One region of the Massilia sp. GCM10023247 genome, then DNA from elsewhere that is predicted to be linked to it. Evidence: riboswitches for the same ligand, from Rfam matches in the RefSeq annotation. Region 1 holds a riboswitch; the other holds the start of a gene.
What was found. Region 1 has a riboswitch for thiamine pyrophosphate ahead of ACFPAH_RS19095 (TonB-dependent siderophore receptor). Riboswitches for the same ligand answer to the same signal wherever they lie in the genome.
Positions count from the first base shown of each region.

Region 2: it holds a riboswitch for thiamine pyrophosphate, as region 1 does, so the genes downstream of both, thiC (phosphomethylpyrimidine synthase ThiC) here and ACFPAH_RS19095 (TonB-dependent siderophore receptor) in region 1, are expected to answer to the same signal.

Region 1 covers NZ_JBHSIB010000023.1:158,128-165,282, forward strand. Annotated here, with positions in the region: gene ACFPAH_RS19085 (glutathione S-transferase) at 1-465, opposite strand, end outside; gene ACFPAH_RS19090 (DUF535 family protein) at 750-1,709, shown strand; TPP riboswitch at 1,763-1,861, shown strand; gene ACFPAH_RS19095 (TonB-dependent siderophore receptor) at 1,960-4,083, shown strand; gene ACFPAH_RS19100 (AAA family ATPase) at 4,092-4,619, opposite strand; gene pnuC (nicotinamide riboside transporter PnuC) at 4,616-5,209, opposite strand; gene ACFPAH_RS19110 (BCCT family transporter) at 5,626-7,155, shown strand, end outside.
Region 2 covers NZ_JBHSIB010000020.1:74,256-81,410, reverse strand. Annotated here, with positions in the region: gene ACFPAH_RS15820 (DUF2147 domain-containing protein) at 1-309, opposite strand, end outside; gene ACFPAH_RS15815 (valine--tRNA ligase) at 447-3,245, opposite strand; TPP riboswitch at 3,456-3,559, shown strand; gene thiC (phosphomethylpyrimidine synthase ThiC) at 3,627-5,540, shown strand; gene thiS (sulfur carrier protein ThiS) at 5,558-5,761, shown strand; gene ACFPAH_RS15800 (thiazole synthase) at 5,774-6,556, shown strand; gene thiD (bifunctional hydroxymethylpyrimidine kinase/phosphomethylpyrimidine kinase) at 6,553-7,155, shown strand, end outside.

The sequences.
Region 1 (7,155 bases):
GAAGTCCTGCTCGCCCAGCACGTGCCCGAAATAATTCAGGAACTTCGGAATGCGGGCGGCCGTAAACCCTGCCGCGCGGCGCCGTGCCTCGTCTTTCTGGTCTTCGTAATACAGGTCGGTGCCGACCGGATGATGGGTCTCGTGGGCTTCGGCGACCAGGTCGGCAATGGTCAGCTGCAGCTGGTGGACCCAGTAGCGGCCGGCCGTGTCCTGCGGGGCCAGCCCATGACGCTCGCCGAGGTACATCAGGATCGCCGCCGTCTGCGCGATCATCATGCCGCCGGCACGCAGGAAAGGCGGCGCGAAGGCCGGCGTCGGCCCCTCCTTCATGGCGGCCATGACGGCGTCGACGCCGCCCGGCCCGCGTGCCACGTCCTCGTAGTCCTCACCCGTTTCCTCGAGCGCCAGGCGGACGAATTCGCCGCGTCCCTGGATGTCCGGCCAATAGAACAGTTCGTAAGCCATGCTGCCCTCCGCCATGTGGAAGCACGAGTATGGAGCAGAATTTCGCGGCGCTGCGCGCGCGACGTATGCTATCTTCCAGGAAACGAACGTGAACGTTCGACTACAAAAACAAACCAGTCCAAGGGGAGAAGATGTCGATAGAGCGTGGCCGTCACGGCAGGAATGAGGTGCCGAAGAGTATTGCCCTGAAGAACTTGTTTCTCTTGAGCAATATCACCGCCCGAGTACGTCAGGTAGGACACCATGAAGCTGTCCGCAACCCGACGTCTTCGAAGGAAAGCCCCATGATCTTCGCTCACCTCGTCCGTCACTGGCTGGCCCGCCGCAGGCCGCTGCCGCTCTCGTCCTGGCTGCTCTCGAACCTGCGCAGCGCGCGCGTCCTGCTGTTCTACCGCGACCACGCCGCCCTGTGCCAGCTCGATGTCTACCGCAATTATGTGATGACTTCCCCTAACGGCGATCCGTTTCACCACCTCGGCCATCGCGGCTACCTGGTCGAAGGCCTGAGCGCGCGCCAGCGCGTGCAGTGCGCGCTGTCGCACTACCGCTTCGAGGAGACGAGCTTCAATGCCGCCTACAAGCAGGCCGTGTATGCGGCCGGCGGCCTGATCCTGTGGCGGCATGCGGTGGACGACTGCGAATTCCTGATCCGGCTCGAGATGTCCTCGCAGGCAAATGCCGAGGGCGACCTGACGATTGCGCTGGTGGCGGCGGGCAAGGTGCTGCACCGGCTCGCGTTTTCCTGGGTCGACGGCGCCATCGCCGGCGTGCCGGCGCCGCTGGTGCCGTTCGTCGCCCGCAACCAGGGACGCTGGAACGATTCGAGCGAAGCCTTCGACGCCTTCGAGCGCTGCTTCCCGAACAATTCACCCAGCTTCTTCTGCTTTGCCGCGATGCAGGGGGTAGCCCAGGCGGTCGGCATGGAGCAGGTGCTGGCCGTCAAATGCGGCGCGCACGTCGCCTACGACCCGCTCGACGCCAGGCATTTCGCGAACGCCTACGACGGTTTCTGGCGGGTCCTGGGCGGGGTCGAACTGCCGGGCAATGCCTGGCTGATCGCCCTGCCCTTCTACCTCAAGCCGCTGGCCGACATGCCGTCCAAGCACCGCAAGCGCGCGGCCCAGCGGCGCGAATACTGGCGCGCGATCGGCGACGGCGCCCGCGGCACGCTGCAGCGGCACCTGCTGCATGCCCGCTCGCACCACGAGCATGCGGCGCCGCTGCGGGAAACCGCGGAGGTGTAAGGACACATCGGGTTGACAGAACCACCACGGCCGGCACCGGCCGTGCTACACTCACGCTTCGCTAGGGGTCCTGGAATTCGCGTTCCGGGTGAGAGATACCCTTCGTACCTGATCTGGATAATGCCAGCGAAGGAAAGCGCAACGCCTGTTCCTGTCCCAGTTTGCCCTTCCCCCAGTTGGCTCCGGCTTTTTGTTTAAAAGCGGCGCAGCTGTTTCCATACGTGTGCGCCGCTCAAATCCTGAGCACACAATGAAACCTGTCTTCAAGCATTCCCTCATCGCCTGCGCCCTGGCCCAGGCTTTCGCCGTTTCTGCAACGGCCCAAACCGCCGAGCCGATCGCCTCGGTTGTCGTCACCGGCACCAAATGGGGCGCGAGCGAGCGCGCCAGCGTCGGCGGCTTCGCCGACATGGCGATCATCGACACCCCCGCCTCGGTCAGCGCCTTCAGCCGCGAACAGATGCAGGACCTGTCGATCCGCAGCGCCAGCGAAGCGGTCGCCTACGATGCCTCGGTCGGCGACGCCTACAACGCCGTCGGCTATGCCGAGCAGTTCTCGGTGCGCGGCTTCATGTTGAACAACAACTCGGGCTACCGCAAGGACGGCATCGCCATTCCGGCCGACGCCCAGATCCCGCTGGAAAACAAGGAACGCTTCGAGCTGCTCAAGGGCGTGGCCGGGATGCAGGCCGGCCTGGCCGCGCCCGGCGGCATCCTGAACTTCGTCACCAAGCGCCCGACGAACACGCCGCTGCGTTCCGTGACGGTCGAGGCGCGCGAGCGCGGCACGCTGTACGGCGCGGTCGACCTGGGCGGGCGCTTCGAGGACCGCCGCTTCGGCTACCGCGTGAATGCCGCCGCCGAGCGCCTGCGCTCGTATATCAAGGGGGCCGACGGCAAGCGCCAGTTCGCATCCGGCGCCTTCGACTGGCAGATCACGCCGGACGCGCTGCTGCAGCTCGACATGGACTTCCAGCACAAGGAGCAGGTCACGGCGCCCGGCTACCAGCTGATCCGCGGCGTGGCGCTGCCGGCCAATGTGTCGGCCAAGACCCTGCTCAATGCCCAGCCCTGGACCAAGCCGGTCGATACCGACAGCGCCAACCTCGGCCTGCGCTTCGACTACCGGCTCAACCAGGACTGGCGCGCGACGCTCAGCGCCAACAAGCACTGGTTCAAGCGCGACGACTTCACCGCCTTCCCCTACGGCTGCAGCAACGAGGGCGACGGCTATTACCCGGGCTACTGCTCGAACGGCGACTACGACGTCTACGACTACCAGAGCACGGGCGAGCGCAAGACCCCGTTCGGCGTCCAGGCCCAGGTCCAGGGCCGCTTCGCCACCGGCACGCTGCGCCATGTGCTCACCGCCGGCCTCGGCTACAGCGAACGCCACAACAGCTACGGCGACTATGTCTACGACTACGCCGGCTCCAGCAACATCTACCGCAACCAGATCGTTCCGCCGGCACCGGGCAATCCCACGACCGGCCCGGTCAGCGAACGTTTCAGCGAGCGCGAGCGCTCCCTGTTCGTGCAGGACATCCTCACGCTCACGCCCGAGCTGACCTTGCATGCCGGCCTGCGCTACGTGAAGATCGACAGCGACCAGCTGCCCGAGCCTGAGCTGGGCTGGACCTCGAGCCGGGCCTCGTTCCTGCTGCCGAGCGTGTCGCTGGTCTACGGCCTCACCCCCGCCTGGAACGTCTACGGCACCGTCGCGCACGGACTCGACGCGGGCGGCGTCGCCGAGATGGAGACCACCAACCAGAACCAGGACCTGGGCCCGAACCGCTCGAAGCAGTTCGAGCTCGGCACCAAGGGCGAGTTCGGCGGTGTCGCCATGAGCGCGGCGCTGTTCCAGATCACCAAGGGGCTGGAGTACACGAATGCGGCCAACACGTTCGTGCGCAACGGCGAGCAGCAGCACCGCGGCCTCGAGCTGGCGGCCCAGCGCGCCAGCGGCGCGCTGGGCTATGGCGCTTCGCTGATGGCGCTGCGCGCGAAGCAGCAAGGCACGGGCGAGCCGCTCTACGACGGCAAGCGCGTCACCAACGTGCCGGAACTGAAATCCACGTTGTGGGCCGACTATGCCGTGCCAGCCGTGCCGGGCCTGAAGATCGGCGGCCAGTGGCAGTACGCGGGCGAAAAATCGTTCGACCCGGAGAACACCGTGAATGTGCCGGGCTACCACGTGTTCGGCCTGAACGGGTCCTACGGCCTGAAGCTGGGCGCGACCAGGGTCACCCTGCGTGCTCGCGTCGACAACCTCACCGACAAGTTCTACTGGCGCGACGTGACCCAGCAACTGGGCGGCTACCTGCTGCCCGGCGCGCCGCGCACTTTCCGCCTGTCGGCGCAGTTCGACCTCTAAGGGCGGCCCTAGACGGCGCCGATTACCTTCAGCGCCGCTTCCACCTGCCGCAGCCGCTGCGGCAGGTCTCCCCGCACCAGCACGAACGGAATGCCGCGCGCATCGAGTTCGTCCACCACCATCGTGTACACCCGCTCGCGCACCGCCTCGGATTCGCGCATCAGGCCGTCCGGGACCCAGGGCACATCGGGCGCCGTCACCAGGGTCAGCGCATAGTCGTGCCTGGCGGCGAGCTGCGCCAGCCGGGCATCGACGCGACCCCAGTACACGCGGCTGTAGAGCGCCGTCATCAGCGGCGTGGTGTCGCAAAACAGCAGCCGGCGGGCAGCCACGGCGGCGGCGTCCTCGCGCTCCTGCTGGGTGAGTGCGATCCCGAACTGGTCTTCCTCGAAGGGCACCCGGCCGTTCGTCTCCACGAATTCGCGCAGGTATTCCGGCACCCACAGCGTATCGTGGGCCCGCGCCAGCACTTCGCACAGCGTCGACTTGCCGGACGATTCGGCCCCCAGCACCGCCACCCGCAGCAGGCCGCTCATGCCCGCACCTGCGCAACGTTGCTCCAGGCGCGCAGCCCGCGCGCGGCCAGCACCACGAACACGGCGTACAGCACCGCCGTGACGTGCAGGTCCTTGTAGACGTACAGGCCGACGTAGAGCACGTCGACGACGATCCAGACATGCCAGTTCTCGACTTTTTTACGGGCCAGCAGCAGCTGGCCGACCAGGCTGCCGGCCGTCAGGAAGCCGTCGGTGTGCGGCACGTCGGTATTCGTGTAGCTCCCCAGGAACCACGACAGCGCGAAGTAGCCCGCGCCCCAGGCCGCGAGCGCCCAGGTCCAGCCCGCGCGGTCCAGGCGGGTGACGTGCAGGCGGGTCTCGCCGGCGCCGCGCAGCCACTGGCTCCAGCCCCAGACCGAGGCGGCGATGAAGACCAGTTGCAAGGCGCTGTCGCCATACAGGCGGGCGCCGAAGAACACGACCGCGTAGGTGGCGGACGAGGCGATCGAGAACAGCCAGGCCCAATGGTTCTGGCGGATGTTGAGCAGCACGGTCGTCACCGCGAGGGAGAAGGAAACCAGTTCCAGCGGGGTGGTCGTGAAACCGGCAAAGACAAGCGAATCGTTCATGCACGCTCTAGCAGGCCGGATCGGTCGCGGGAGCGCGCCAGGGCTGCGTCGAAAAGGTTAGTGGGAGGGACAACTCATCGGGCACGCGAGTATGCGCCCTGCGAGTCAAATATGCAACGCGGGGGCCGCCGCCGAGCGCCGGCAGCCCGCGCGTCGCGTGGTGGAAAAGACGACGCTGTGGCCAAACCTTGCGCCGGCCCGCCGCCATCCGGGACGCGGCCTACCCGCGATGGATGCTATTCTGTTCATAATATTGCTCCTCGAAGGTGATCGATGCCGGCGTTCGCCTGTCGTATTGCCGTGCAGGCTGCGGCGTACGCTTCGCTGCACGCCCCGCTGTATGCCCAGTCGGGAAAGCCCTTTTCATTGCTCGGGCTCGCCTGTCCCGGCGCTCACCCAAACCACCAGGATCACGTATGGTTTTCCGTATTTCCTTGTTATTGATCTTCGCGCTGGCGGTCGCTGCCGGATTCGCGCCGAAGCCGTTCGAGGCCGCCAGCGATGCGGCGCTCGCCGCCGTCATCCAGAACGCCGGCTGGCTCTACCTGCTGATCGTCTTCCTGACCCTGGTCTTCCTCGGCTGGCTCGCCTTCGGCCCCACCGCGCGGCTGCGCATCGGCGGGCGCGATGCCGAACCCCAGTTCTCGAACGCGGCCTGGCTGTCGATGCTGTTCGCCGCCGGCATGGGCATCGGCCTCGTGTTCTGGGGCGCCGCCGAGCCGATCTCGCACCTGGTCAAGCCGCCCGAGCGGCTGCCGTCGATGTCGCCCCAGGCCGCCAGCGCGGCGATGCGCTACACCTTCTTCCACTGGGGCCTGCACCCGTGGGCAGTCTACGGGCTGATGGGGCTGGCCATCGCCTGGTTCCAGTACAACCGCAACGGGCGCGGCCTGATCAGCGACCTGCTGCAACCGCTGATCGGCGACCGCCACCTCGGCTGGATCGGCAAGCTGGTCAACATCGTCGCCGTCGTGGCGACGGCGATCGGCGTGGCCACCACGCTCGGCTTCGGCACGATGCAGATCAGCGCCGGCATGACGCGCGTGTTCGGCCTGCCTAGCGGCCTGGGCATGCAACTGACGGTGATCGGGATCTGCTTCGTCCTGTACATGGCCTCGAGCGCGAGCGGCGTCGAGCGCGGCGTCAAGTGGCTGTCGAGCTTCAATCTCGGGCTGGCCACGCTGCTGCTGGTGGCGGTGGCGGTGCTGGGACCGACCGGCTTCATCTTCGATACGTTCACGACCTCGGTGGGCAGCTACCTCGACCGCCTGATCGAGATGAGCCTGCGCATGGCCCCGTTCACCGCGAATCCCTGGGTGGCCGAGTGGACCATCTTCTACTGGGCCTGGTGGATCTCCTGGTCGCCGTTCGTGGGCGCCTTCATCGCGCGCGTGTCCTATGGGCGCACGGTGCGCGAATTCGTGCTGGGCGTGGTGGTCCTCCCGAGCCTGCTCGGCTTCGCCTGGTTTTCCACCTTCGGCGGCACCGCGCTCTGGGCGCAGCTGTTCGGCGGCGTCGACATGGCCGGTGCGCTCGCGGTCGGCTACGAGACGGTCCTGTTCCGCATGTACGACGCCCTGCCCCTGTCCGGGCTGCTCTCGGGCATGAGCATCGTGCTGCTGGTGATTTTCTTCGTGACCTCGGCCGATTCCGCGGTGCTGGTGCTCGGCATGATGTCGAGCGAAGAGCCTGGCGATCCTACGCTGGGGCGCAAGTTCGCCTGGGGCATCGCCGTCGCGCTGATCGCGGCGGCCATGATGATCGCCGGTGGCCTGGACGCGCTGCAGACCTTGATCACCGTGGCCGCCCTGCCCTTCGCGCTGCTGCTGGTCGCGGTGATGGTCGGGCTGTACCGCGTGCTGAGCATAGAGGCCCTGCGCGAGAAGGCCACCGAAAGGCGTGCGCACCGCGCCATCGAAGAGTGGATCGCGCGCGAACAGAAAGAG
Region 2 (7,155 bases), on a different contig from region 1:
GCCGCCGGTGTACTCGTTGCCGTCCTTTTTCAGGCCCGACACGATCGTCAGGCCGACCAGCGGCTGGCCCTTGCGCGAGTCGGTGCAGGCATTGCAGACCGGATTCTGGTCTTCGTTCGGGCCGCGGAACAGCTTTTCGATCTTGCCTTGCAGGGCGCCGTTTTCCTCGGTGATGCGGACCAGCGCCTTCGGTTTACCGGTTTCGTCGTCGATGGTTTTCCAGAGGCCGACCGGCGAGGCGTTCTGCGCCCAGGCGGCGGAGGTGAACATCATGGCGGCAAGCAGGCTGGCTTTGATCAGTGGTCGCATAGTCGTGTCTCCGTTGTTGTGTAGTGTCGCTGCAGGCAGTGTAGCAAACTGTGCGTACACCTTGGCAATAAAAAAGTTGCAAGGTGTTTCCGAAAAAGCGTGGAGTCGGGGACTCCACGCTACACGCGTCCGCAAGCTTAGCCCGCAGCCAGCTTACCCAGCTGCTCCTGCATCTTGGCCAGCGTCGCCGAGAAGCTGGACAGGCGTTCCTTCTCCTGCGCCACCACTGCCGCCGGGGCGCGGGCGACGAAGCTCTCGCTCGACAGCTTGCCGTTGGCTTTCGCAATTTCGCCTTCCAGGCGCGCGATCTCTTTCGACAGGCGCTCGCGCTCGGCGGCAACGTCGATCTCGACTTTCAGCATCAGTTTCGTTGTACCGACGATCGACACGGCCGCCGGCGACTCGGGCAGCGCATCGACGATCTGCACCTCGGCGAGCTTGCCGAGCGACTGGATGAAGGGCGCGAAGCCCGCCATGTTGGCACGATCCTGCTCGTTGCCCGGCTCGACGATCAGCGGCACGCGCACCGACGGCGACAGCTTCATTTCGCCGCGCAGGTTGCGCGTGGCGTTGGTCAGATCCTTCAGCTGGGCCATCCAGGCTTCGGCGGACTCGTCGATCAGCGCTTCGTCGGCGATCGGGTAGGGCTGCAGCATGATCGAATCGCCCGTCTTGCCGGCCATCGGCGCGATCGCCTGCCACAGCGCTTCGGTCACGAAGGGAATGATCGGGTGCGCCAGGCGCAGGATCACTTCGAGCACGCGCAGCAGGGTGTGGCGCGTGGCGCGCTGTTGCGCCTCGCTGCCTTGCTGGACCGTGACCTTCGCCACTTCCAGGTACCAGTCGCAGTACTCGTCCCAGACGAATTTATAGATCGCGCTGGCGATGTTGTCGAAGCGGTAGTCCTCGAAGCCTTTCGCCACCTCCAGCTCGGCGCGGTTCATCAGCGAGATGATCCACTTGTCGGCCGGCGACAAATCGGCATCATCCGGTTGACCGCAGTCTTTCCCTTCCGTGTTCATCATCACGAAGCGGGTCGCGTTCCACAGCTTGTTGCAGAAGTTGCGATAGCCTTCGGCGCGGCCGAGATCGAAGTTGATGTTGCGCCCCAGGGAGGCGTAGCTTGCCATCGTAAAGCGCACGGCGTCGGTGCCGAAGGCCGGGATCCCGGCCGGGAATTCCTTGCGCGTGGCTTTCGCGATCTTTTCCGCGGCGCGCGGGTCCATCAGGCCGGCGGTGCGTTTCGCCACCAGCGAGTCGACGTCGATGCCGTCGATCAGGTCGATCGGGTCGAGCGTATTGCCCTTCGACTTGGACATCTTCTGGCCCTGCGAGTCGCGCACCAGGCCGTGCACGTAGACGGTCTCGAACGGCACCTTGCCGGTGAAGTGCGCGGTCATCATGACCATGCGCGCGACCCAGAAGAAGATGATGTCGAAGCCGGTCACCAGCACCGACGACGGCAGGAACATTTTCATTTCCGGCGTCTCTTCCGGCCAGCCCATGGTCGAGAAGGGCACCAGGGCCGACGAGAACCAGGTATCGAGCACGTCCTCGTCGCGGCGCAGCTCACCCGTGATGCCTTGCGCTGCCGCTTTCGCCTTCGCTTCTTCCTCGTCGCGGGCGACGACGATGTTGCCCGCCTCGTCGAACCAGGCTGGGATGCGGTGGCCCCACCACAGCTGGCGCGAGATGCACCAGTCCTGGATGTTGCCGAGCCACTGGTTGTAGGTCGTGGTCCAGTTCTCCGGCACGAACTTGATCTCGCCGTTGGCGACCTTTTCCAGGGCCACTTCGGTGATCGACTTGCCCGGATTGAAGGTGCCTTCCGGCGCCGGCTTGGTCATGGCGACGAACCACTGGTCGGTCAGCATCGGTTCGATGACGACGCCGGTACGGTCGCCGCGCGGCACCATCAGCTTGTGCGGTTTGACTTCCTGCAGGAAGCCTTGCGCCTCGAGGTCGGCCACGATCTGCTTGCGCGCGGCGAAACGGTCCAGGCCCTGGTACTGGGCGGGCGCGTTCTCGTTGACCTTCGCGTCAAGCGTAAAAATGTTGATCGGCGCCAGGCCGGCGCGCTGGCCGACGGCGTAGTCGTTGAAATCGTGGGCCGGGGTGATCTTCACGCAGCCGGTGCCGAATTCCTTGTCGACATAGCTGTCGGCGATGATCGGCACTTCGCGCCCGGTCAGCGGCAGCGTGAGCGTCTTGCCGACCAGGTGGGTGTAGCGCTCGTCCGTCGGATCGACGGCCACGGCGACGTCGCCCAGCATGGTCTCGGGACGGGTGGTGGCGACCGTCAGCGAACCGCTGCCATCCGTCAGCGGGTAGCGGATGTACCACATCGAGCCGTCTTCCTCGACCGAATCGACTTCCAGGTCGGACACCGCCGTGCCCAGTTTCGGGTCCCAGTTCACCAGGCGCTTGCCGCGGTAGATCAGGCCTTGCTCGTACAGGCGCACGAACACTTCCGAGACGGTCTTCGAACGCGTTTCGTCCATCGTGAAGTATTCACGGCCCCAGTCGGCCGAGGCACCCATGCGGCGCATCTGGCCGGTGATGGTGCTGCCCGATTGTTCCTTCCACTCCCAGACCTTCTTGATGAACTCGTCGCGGCCGAGGTCGTGGCGCGAAATCTTCTGGGCGTCGAGCTGGCGCTCGACCACGATCTGGGTCGCGATGCCGGCGTGGTCGGTGCCTGGGATCCAGGCCGTGTTATGGCCGCGCATGCGGTAGTAGCGGGTCAGGCCATCCATCACCGTCTGGTTGAACGCATGGCCCATGTGCAGCGTGCCAGTCACGTTCGGCGGCGGCAGCTGGATGCTGAACGACGGTTTGTCGGCGTCGAGGGTGGCGGCGAAATACCCGCGCTGTTCCCACTCGGCACGCCAGTATTGTTCAATGTCGGCTGGCTCGAAAGACTTGGCTAATTCCATGATAGGGAGGGAGTGATTTGCAGAAAAGAACATTATAGAGGAGGAGGGAGGGGATGCGTTCAAGGCGCGCCGCGAATTTCGGGCTGGGTGGGCACTTGTGCCCGCGCGGATTCGGCACACCACGAACAGCACAGGCAACAGCCCCACCTCCGCCGAGACACCACTTGTCAAGCCGACCAAACCGGCTATAATCGATCCGCTGCCACAAGGCAGCACCGCTAGGGGTCCTGCGCATCGATGCGATGCGCGGGTGAGAAATACCCTCTGAACCTGATCTGGATAATGCCAGCGAAGGGAAGCTTTCGGAACTGCCGGGGCGCGTACGCACGCACCCCATGCCTTTCCCGCCTCCTTTGCTGGCTCCTCACGCAAAGGAGCCACATGAACGCCCCATTGAAGTTCGACGCCGCCACCGCCATCGTGGACAGCGCCGCCATCGCCCCCTTCCCGAATTCGACCAAGGTCTTCATCGAAGGCAGCCGTCCCGACATCCGCGTGCCGATGCGCGCGGTCGCCCAGGACGACACCCCGGCCAGCTTCGGCGGCGAAACCAATCCGCCGGTCTTCCTCTACGATACCTCGGGTCCCTACACCGACCCGGCGGCGCGGATCGACATCCGGCGCGGCCTGCCGGCCCTGCGCGCCGGCTGGATTCTTGAACGCGACGATACCGAGCAGCTGCCCGGACCGAGTTCCGCCTACGGCGCCGAGCGCCTGCGCGACCCGAGCCTGGACGCGCTGCGCTTCGAACTGCAGCGCACGCCGCGCCGCGCGAAGCCGGGTGCGAACGTCACGCAAATGCATTACGCGCGCCGCGGCATCGTCACGCCCGAGATGGAATTCATCGCCCTGCGCGAAAACCTGCAGCGCAGGCACTACCTGGAGCAGCTCGAGTCCGGCGGCCCGGTCGGTCAAAAAATGGCCGCGCTGCTGGGCCGCCAGCATCCGGGACAGTCGTTCGGCGCCGCCCTGCGCGAGGAGATCACGCCGGAATTCGTGCGCGAGGAGGTGGCGCGCGGGCGCGCCATCATCCCCGCCAACATCAACCATCCGGAGAGCGAGCCGATGATCATCGGCCGTAATTTCCTGGTCAAGGTCAACGCCAACATCGGCAACTCGGCCGTTACCTCGTCGATCGGCGAGGAGGTCGAAAAGATGACCTGGGCGATCCGCTGGGGCGCCGACAACGTGATGGACCTCTCGACCGGAAAGCACATCCACGAGACGCGCGAATGGATCATCCGCAACAGCCCGGTGCCGATCGGCACCGTGCCCCTGTACCAGGCGCTGGAAAAGGTGAACGGCAAGGCCGAGGACCTCACCTGGGAGATCTACCGCGACACCCTGATCGAACAGGCCGAGCAGGGCGTCGACTACTTCACCATCCACGCCGGCGTTCGCCTCGCGTATGTGCCGATGACGGCCCGGCGCCTGACGGGCATCGTCTCGCGCGGCGGCTCGATCATGGCCAAGTGGTGCCTGGCGCACCACAAGGAATCCTTCCTGTACACGCATTTCGAAGAGATCTGCGCCATCATGAAGCAGTATGACGTCGCCTTCAGCCTGGGCGACGGCCTGCGCCCGGGCTCGATCTTCGATGCCAACGACGAGGCGCAGCTGGCCGAACTGAAGACCCTCGGCGAACTGACGCAAATCGCGTGGAAGCACGACGTGCAGGTCATGGTCGAAGGTCCCGGCCACGTGCCGCTGCACCTGATTCGCGAGAACATGGACCTCCAGCTGGAGCAATGCCACGAGGCGCCGTTCTACACCCTGGGACCGCTGACGACCGACATCGCGCCCGGCTACGACCACATCACCTCCGGCATCGGCGCCGCCACCATCGGCTGGTACGGCACCGCGATGCTGTGCTACGTGACGCCGAAGGAACACCTCGGCCTGCCCGACAAGAACGACGTCAAGGACGGGATCATCACCTACAAGATCGCGGCCCACGCGGCGGATTTGGCCAAGGGCCATCCGGGCGCGCAGATCCGCGACAACGCCTTGTCCAAGGCGCGTTTCGAATTCCGCTGGCAGGACCAGTTCAACCTGGGCCTGGACCCGGACAAGGCGCGCGCCTTCCACGACGAGACGCTGCCCAAGGAGTCGGCCAAGGTCGCGCACTTCTGCTCGATGTGCGGCCCGCATTTCTGCTCGATGAAGATCACCCAGGAGGTGCGCGCCTATGCGGCCGCCAGCGGAGTCGACGAGGGGCAGGCGCTGGCGCACGGCATGCAGGAAAAGGCCATCGAATTCGTGCGCGGCGGCGCCCGGCTCTACCGCGAGGTGTGACCGTGCCCGCTACCAACTTGCTCGAGATCGAGCTCAATGGCGAACCCTACCGCCTGGCAGGCGGGCAGACACTGGCCGACCTGGTGCACGCGCTCGGCGTGGGCCGGCAGGCGGTGGCGCTGGCGGTCAACCGCGAAGTGGTGCCGCGCCAGCAATGGGAGGCGCGCGCGCTGCTGCCGCGCGACCGGGTGGACATCGTGCGCGCCATCGGCGGCGGCTAACAGGAGACCAGCATGAACGACGACTTCCTTACCATCGCGGGCAAGACCTACCGCTCGCGCCTGCTGGTGGGCAGCGGCAAATACCGCGACCTCAGCGAAACCCGGGAGGCCACGCTGGCTGCCGAAGCCGAGATCGTGACGGTGGCGATCCGCCGCGTGAACATCGGCCAGGACCCGAACGCGCCGAGCCTGCTCGACGTGCTGCCGCCGAGCCAGTTCACGATCCTGCCGAACACGGCCGGCTGCTACAACGCGCGCGACGCCGTCTACACGCTGCAGATGGCGCGCGAACTGCTCGGCGGGCACAAGCTCGTCAAGCTCGAAGTGCTGGGCGACGAAAAAACCCTGTTCCCGCACATGCCGGAGACGATCGTGGCGGCCGAGACCCTGGTGCGCGACGGCTTCGACGTGATGGTCTACTGCAGCGACGATCCGGTGCAGGCGAAAATCCTGCAGGAGATCGGGTGCGTCGCGGTGATGCCGCTGGCCTCCCTGATCGGCTCGGGCATGGGCATCCTCAACCCCTGGAACCTGGGCCTGATCGTCGAGCAGGCCACGGTGCCGGTGCTGGTCGATGCCGGGGTCGGCACGGCCTCGGACGCGGCGATTGCCATGGAGCTGGGCTGCGACGGCGTGCTGATGAACACGGCGATTGCCGGCGCGCGCGAGCCGGTGCGCATGGCAGGCGCGATGAAGCTGGCGGTGCAGGCCGGGCGCCAAGCCTGGCTGGCCGGGCGCATGCCGAAACGCTTCATGGCCTCGCCGTCGTCACCTGGCGAAGGCCGCGTCGCATGACGCTGCCTTCGGTGCTGGTCTTCGCCGGGCTCGACCCCAGCGGCGGCGCCGGCCTCGCCGCCGACGTGCTGGCGATTGCCGCCCAGGGCGCGCACGCGCTGCCGGTGGCGACCGCGCTCACGGCGCAGGACAACAACCGCGTGCACGGGGTGGCGCCGGTCGATACCGCCTTCGTGCTGCGCCAGGCCGATGCGCTGCTCGACCGCTGCGCGATCAAGGCGGTCAAGATCGGCATTCCCGGCAGCGGCGCCAACGCGCGCGCGATCGCCGCCGTCGTGCGGCAGTTGCGTGCGCGCGATCCGGCGCTGCCGGTGGTGCTCGACCCGGTGCTGGCCAGCGGCCACGGCGATGCGCTGGGGGAGGGCGATCCGCTGGGCGCGCTCGGCGTGCTGCTGGCGCTCGCCACCATCGCGCTGCCGAATGCGCCGGAAGCGCGCGCCCTGGACCGTCTCTCGTGCGCGCCGTGCGCGCAGTTGCTGGTCACGGGCGGGCACGACGACGGCCCTGTCGTATGCAACGACTGGTATGTCCAGGGCCGGCTGGTGCGCAGTTGGCGCCGGCCGCGCCTGGCCGGCGCCTTCCACGGCAGCGGCTGCACC